DNA from 2 places in the Chromobacterium sp. ATCC 53434 genome. Region 1 is predicted to be linked to the other one. Evidence: riboswitches for the same ligand, from Rfam matches in the RefSeq annotation. Region 1 holds a riboswitch; the other holds the start of a gene.

Region 1 (3,403 bases):
ACGTGCCGGATATCCTGGCGCTGGACGACGGCCGCGACGACGAGCGCGCCTTCGAGGTCGTCAAGCGGGTGTCCGAGATCAACCAGGGCGTATACGACCGCTACCTGTCTCCGGCGGTGCGCGCGCTCAGCAACGAGACCAGCGCCCGCCTGCTGCGCGAATGGCATCCGGCCCGGCTGGAGCGGACGCTGATCTCGCCGAAAAACCCGTGGCTGTGGTGGCTGCCGGATCTGGCCGCCAAGGTGCGCGAGCAACGCCGGCCGATAACCGAAGACAATCCGCTGTGGCGCTGGCAGCAGCAGCTGTCCGACTTCGTCGTTCAATCGCTGGACCACTACCGCGATCTGCGCGACGCCGCCCAGGAACAGCTGTTCCACGCCATCTACGAATCGCCTCAACTGGCGACCCTGGTCGGCGTCACGCCCGCCAGCGAACCGCGCAGCCGGGCCCTGGCCTGGGAAAGCCGCGAACTGGCGCGGCTGAAGCGCGAGGCGCTGGATCCGGGCTTTGAACAAGGCACGCTGGCCGACGGCTTCGTGCGGCTGCTGCTCTATGTCAGCAACGGCGGCGGCGTCGTAGACGAGCGGCCGTTCAACGCGATCCGCCGCGTGATGCGCGACGTGCGACACGAGTATCCGCTGACGCTGATGCAGCTGAAGGACATCGTGCGGCGCCAGGTGGCGCTGGTGCGGCTGGACGCGCCGCGCGCGCTGCGCGGCCTCGCCCTGCTGCTGCCCGATCCGCGCCGCCGCCATCAGGCCTGGCTGCTGGCCCGCGACTTGCTGGCGCTGCGCGGCGCCATCGCGCCCATCCACCAGGCGCGGCTGGACGAAGTCGCCTCGGCGCTGGCGCTGCAGACGCCGGCAGCCGCGCCGCCGACAAGCCAGGAGACGGCACCTCCGACGGCCTCCCCGGGCAAGGCGCCGGCCAAGACCGTCAAGCCGGCGAGCCGGCGCAAGGCCGCGGCCAAACCCGCCAAAGCGCAAGCGACATCGGGCGGAAGCGCGGCCAAGGCCGTCAAACCGGCGAGTTCGGCCAAGACGACAGCTGCCAAGCCCGCCGTCTCCGGCAAGGCGCCGGCGGCATCCGACGGCGCCGCGGTCAAGGCGGCCAAACCGGCGACTGGAGCCGTCAAGCCTACGGTCGGGCGCAAGAGCGCCGCCAAGACCGCCGGCGACGCCCAGCCCAAAGCGGCGGCGGCCAAGCCGGCGGCGCCCCGCAAGGGGCCGGCCAAGGTCAATGGCCGCACGCCCGACGGCGCGGCCCAGTCCGTCGCCGGCGAGCCGGACAAGCACTGAAGCCGCTGGGCCGGGGCGACCCGGCCCAGCCCTGCCCGGCATTGACGACTTAAATAGCAAAAGCTAATATGGCCGGCTAACTGCGGGAGAGAGGGGCGCAGCCCCCGCCGAAGACGCAAGCTCCCATAATCGCTCAGGCAAGCCGTACCGCAGTGTTTCATTGAATCAAGCCGATTGGAGAGAGGCTGCCCCGAGCAGCCCACCGAAGGGGCAAGTGGCCGCCGGCCATGCAACTCTCAGGTAAAAGGACAAGGGGAGAGGCTGTTCCGTAGCCCGGAATCCACCCAGGAGTCTGCCTTGTCCCGCGCACCCGCCCCGCGGCGCGCCGGGCTTTTGCCCGCGCCCGGCCCGCAGCCGATTTTCCGCCCCGCCAAGCCGGCGGCGCCCGCAACCGCCATCCGCAAGGACGCCCCGTCATGCTGACCCTGATCTACCTGATCGCCATCACCGCGGAAGCGATGACCGGCGCGCTGGCGGCCGGCCGCCGCCACATGGACATCTTCGGCGTCACCGTCATCGCCTTCCTGACCGCGCTGGGCGGCGGCACCGTGCGCGACATCGTGCTGGGCCGCTACCCGATAGGCTGGACCCAGCACCCGGAATACGTGCTGTTGGTGGTGGCCAGCGGCATCGCCGCCGTGCTGATCTCGCGCTATATGCGCCACCTGAACCGGTTGTTCCTGATCCTGGACGCGTTCGGCCTGGTGGCGTTCACCATCATAGGCTGCGACGTCGCCCTCGGCATGCATTACCACCCGGTCATCGTGGTGATGGCCGGCATGATCACCGGCATCGCCGGCGGCATTCTGCGCGACGTGCTGTGCAACCGCGTCCCCATCGTGTTCCGGCGCGAACTGTACGCCAGCGTGTCGCTGCTGGTGGCCGGGCTGTATCTCGGTCTGAACTGGCTGGGCGCGCAGCACGAATGGAACGTCGTCGCCAGCTTCGCCTTCGGCCTGGCGCTGCGAATGACCGCGCTGTGGCGCGAATGGCGGCTGCCGGTGTTCGCCTACCGCCACGACAACCACTGAACCGGTCTTGCCGCCGGTCCGGCGCCGATGCCATGATGGCCGGATGACGCCCTTTCTTCGCGCACTGGGGCGCGGCGCGGCCATCGCCGCCGCCCTGCCCGCCTGCTATCTGCTGGCCGCCCTGATCCTGGGCCTGCTGCCGGCCAACCGCGACGCGCGCCCCGCCGCCGCCGGCGTGCCGGTGTATCTGGACAGCAACGGCGTGCACACCAGCCTGGTCCTGCCGGCGCAAACCGCCGCCGCCGACTGGAAAGCGCAGTTCCCGCCCGAGCGGCTCCGGCGGTCCGACCGCTTCGGCGGCGCGCCCTATGTCGCCATAGGCTGGGGCAGCCGCGCCTTCTACCTGGAAACGCGGAACTGGTCCGACCTGACCCCGGGCAAGACGCTCGCCGCGCTGGCCTATGATCGTTCCGTGCTGCACGTGGAATACCTGTGGCAAGCACCGGCAAACGCCGGCCTGCTGCTGCTGGCGCCGGACCAATACGCGCGCCTCGCCGATTTCGTCCGCCGCAGCGCGGCGACCGATGCCGCCGGCCTCCCCCGCTGGCTGCCCGGCCGCCATTACGACGACAACGACGCCTTCTACCAGGCCATGGGCCGCTACACGCCTATCCAAACCTGCAACCAGTGGGTCCGCGACGCGCTGGACGCGGCCGGCGCGCGCACGGCGCTGTGGGCGCCGTTCAGCCAGCCGCTGTTCTGGCATATCGGCCACTGAGCCCCATCGCTCTCGATTTGCCCCGCATGCCGGGCAACACATAAACCAATAATGCTATTATCATATAAAATAGTGAAGTAAAAATCCGCCCGATGGCGGCCAACCCAGAACAGGAGCCGCCATGAGCAAGCCGCTGGCTGTCGCCGCCCCCTCTCCCCTCATCCGCCCCGCGTCCCCGCGCCGCACCTTGATTGCCGTCGCGCTGGGCAACTGGCTGGAACTGTACGACTTCACTGTGTTCAGCTTCTTCGCCATGCTGATAGGCAAGCTGTACTTCCCATCCGACAGCGAGTACGGCTCACTGCTGATGGCGCTGGCCACCTTCGGCATCGGCTTCGTGGTGCGCCCGTTGGGCG
Region 2 (3,403 bases), 970 kb from region 1:
GGTAGTAACCCAGGCCGATAAAGGATTTGTTGACGATGTTCTTGGACGCCACGGCCTTCAGCGCGGCCAGCGCCTCGGCTTCCGGCTGCGGCGCCGGCAGGTCCAGCCGGCGGTTCAGGCGGATGTCGGCCGGCAGCGTCTGGTCGACCAGCGCGTCTATCGACGGCACGCCGACGGCGGCCAGCATCTCGGCGCGCTCGGCGTCTGACGGCCCGATGTGGCGGGCGATGAATTCGTGGCGATTGAAGAGTTCGGAGAGCGACATGCTTGGGACTTTCTTCGTTGCGGCGGCCTAGACGAGGCCGCGCCGGAAAAAACAACGCCCCGGCGTCTTGCGACGGCGGGGCGGTCAGGCTATCAGGCGCCGATTTCCTTGGCGTAGGCGGCGGCGTCCATCAGGCCGTCGAGATCCGCGGCCTTGGCCGGCTTGATCCTGAAGAACCAGCCGTCGCCGTACGGGTCGGTGTTGGCCAGTTCCGGCTCGCCTTCCAGCTCCTCGTTGACGGCCAGCACTTCGCCTGCGATCGGACAGTAGACGTCGGAAGCGGCCTTCACCGACTCCACCACGCCGGCCTGCTCATCGCGGGCCAGCACGGCGCCGACCTTGGGCAGCTCGACGAAGACGATGTCGCCCAGCAGCTGCTGCGCGTGCTCGGTGATGCCGACGGTGACGGAGCCGTCGGCTTCCAGGCGCAGCCATTCGTGGCTGTCGACGTATTTCAGTTCGGCGGGGATATTGCTCATCTCGGTTTTCTCCAGTCCTAGCTATGATCGGGATGGCGGCGCCTCGGCGCCGGCCGGTTTATTCGAATACTTTCTTGCCGTTGCGCACGAAAGGCATCTTGACCACGCGGACATCGGTCAGCGCGCCGCGCAGGTCCACCTGGGCGGTGGCGCCGGTGGCGGCCGGCACGCGGGCGATGGCGATCGAGTGTTTCAGCGTCGGCGAGAAGGTGCCGCTGGTGATCACGCCTTCGCCCACGCCATCCACCACCACCTTCAGGCCCTCGCGCAGCACGCCGCGGCCTTCCAGCACCAGGCCCACCTGCTTCATCTTCACGCCGGCGGCCTTCTGAGCTTCCAGCGCCTCTCGGCCGTTGAACTTGCGCTCGGCCGGCTCCCAGGCGATGGTCCAGCCCATGCCGGCTTCCAGCGGCGACACGGTCTCGTCCATGTCGTGGCCGTACAGATTCATGCCGGCCTCCAGGCGCAGCGTGTCGCGCGCGCCCAGGCCGATGGGCGCGACGCCGGCGGCTTGCAATTGATTGAAGAAGGAAATGGCCTGATCGGCCGGCACCATGATTTCCAGGCCGTCCTCGCCGGTGTAGCCGGTGCGGGCATAGAACCATTCGCCCTGCGGCAGGCCCTGGAACACTTTCAGCGCGCCGATGGCGTCGGCCAGTTCCGGTTTGACGGCACAGACTTTTTCAATGGCCCGGGGACCCTGCACCGCCAGCATCGCCAGATCGCGGCGCACTTTCAGCGCCACGTCGAGGCCGGCCTTCTGGCCCTCCATCCAGGCCAGGTCCTTGTCGGTGGTGCCGGCGTTGACCACCATGCGGTAGCCATAGGACGTCAGATAAACGATCAGGTCGTCGACGACGGTACCTTCCGGGGTCAGCATGCCGGAATACAGCGCCTTGCCCTCGAAGCCGAGCTTGGCCACGTCGTTGGAGATCAGTTTTTGCAGCCAGGATTTGGCGTCGGAGCCGGTGATGTCGACCACCGTCATATGGGAAACGTCGAACATGCCGGCGTCGCTGCGGACGATTTCGTGTTCTTTCAGCTGGGAACCGTAGTGGATGGGCATTTCCCAACCGGCGAAATCAACCATCTTGGCGCCGGCGGCGAGGTGGGCTTCAAACAGCGGAGTACGTTTCGGAGCCGTCATGGCGCGCGTCCTTCGAGAAAAGTGTGGATAGCCTCATCAACCACACCCCTCTGTCCCGGCACCTGAGATTTTCCGGCCGTATAAGCCGTTAGCCCCTTCGGTGGGCGCCGTGGCGGCGCCGCTCTCCAGATTGCGCGAACCGGCTGCCGCCGGCCCGATGATACAGTCCTTTTGCCTGAGCGATTGCGGGTGCGCTTGCGCCTTCGGCGGCGGCCAGCAAGCCGCTCTCTCCTGTATGATTCGGCGATTATGGTGGCAGTCGCGCAGGCTTGGCAAGCCGTTATTATTTCTACTTAAAACGATATGAGAAAATGTTTTTCAAGGAAAAAATACGCTCAAAATTTACATTCGAAATCATTCGAAAACGAAAAAAGCACAGCATAAAAGCTGTGCTTTTTTTGGCTCGCTACCACGGCTAGCCCGCCGCGTGCCGCTCCTTCAACTGCCAGACATAGATAGGCAGGCCCAGCAGCAAGAGCAGCATGCCCCACATCACGATGTCGGCGCCGGAGCCGTACAGCGCCCACAGCGAGTAGACGAAGCCGATGCCGGCGAAGAAACCGGGCGCCACGAAATCGCGCGCGGAGAACTCCTTGCCGCGCATCAGCATGATGGCGATCAGCGCCATCGAGCAGAAGGCGTACGGCAGCAGCGTGGTGGCGGTGGCCAACAGGATGATGAATTCGAAGATCTTGACGCCGCTGTCGCCGCCGGCGTACTTCATCGCCATCAGCACGGTGACCAGGCCGCTGGACAGCAAGAGGCCGAAGATGGGCACGCCGGCCGCGTTGCGCTGGCCGAAACGGCTGGGGAACAGGCCGTCCTTGGCCGCCGCCGCCGGCACATGCGCCTGCATCAGGCTCCAGCCGTTCAGCGCGCCGAAGCAGGACACCACCGCGCCGAAGCCGACCGCCCAATAGCCCCAGTCGCCCCACATCAGCCGCGCGGCGTCGGCGAACGGTGCCTGGGAGGCCGCCAGCACGTCGGCCGGCATCAAGCCCATCAACGATACCGTGGACAGGATGTAGAGCACGGTGGCCAGCAGCGTGCCGATCACGGTGGCGCGCGGGATGGTCTTCTCCGGTTCCACCACGTCGCCGGCCGGCACCGAGGCCGACTCCAGTCCCAGGAAGGCCCACAGCGTCAGCGCCATCGTCGCCGACAGCGAGGACAGCAGCGGCTTGTGGTGCGGATTGAACGCCAGATTGTCCGGCTGGAAATGGAAGAAGCCGATAAAGGTGACCGCCGCCAGCGGCAGCAATTTCAGCAATGTGGTCACCACCGCGACCATGCCGGAGCTGCGCGCGCCGCGGCTGTTGATCCAGGTGACGATCCAGATCAGGCCGATGGCGACGGCGCCGGCCAGCGGCTCGTCATGGCCCAGCGCCGGAAAGAAGACCTGCATATAACTGGTGGCGGCCACGGCCAGCGCGGCATTGCCGGCCCACAGCGCGATCCAGTAGCCCCAGGCTATCCAGAAACCGGCGAAATCGCCGAAGCCGGCGTGAATGT

Evidence for each region. A riboswitch is a leader RNA that binds a small molecule or an ion and turns the genes downstream of it on or off. The one in region 1 is predicted to bind glycine.
Region 2: another riboswitch for glycine. It lies ahead of gcvT (glycine cleavage system aminomethyltransferase GcvT); the one in region 1 lies ahead of CXB49_RS08600 (trimeric intracellular cation channel family protein).

What each region holds. Positions count from the first base shown of each region.
Region 1 covers NZ_CP025429.1:1,911,666-1,915,068, reverse strand. Annotated here, with positions in the region: gene CXB49_RS08605 (DUF3141 domain-containing protein) at 1-1,298, shown strand, start outside; glycine riboswitch at 1,372-1,458, shown strand; glycine riboswitch at 1,463-1,560, shown strand; gene CXB49_RS08600 (trimeric intracellular cation channel family protein) at 1,715-2,329, shown strand; gene CXB49_RS08595 (TIGR02117 family protein) at 2,373-3,047, shown strand; gene CXB49_RS08590 (MFS transporter) at 3,169-3,403, shown strand, end outside.
Region 2 covers NZ_CP025429.1:940,169-943,571, reverse strand. Annotated here, with positions in the region: gene gcvP (aminomethyl-transferring glycine dehydrogenase) at 1-265, opposite strand, end outside; gene gcvH (glycine cleavage system protein GcvH) at 358-744, opposite strand; gene gcvT (glycine cleavage system aminomethyltransferase GcvT) at 803-1,891, opposite strand; glycine riboswitch at 1,932-2,030, opposite strand; glycine riboswitch at 2,045-2,135, opposite strand; gene CXB49_RS04410 (amino acid permease) at 2,307-3,403, opposite strand, start outside.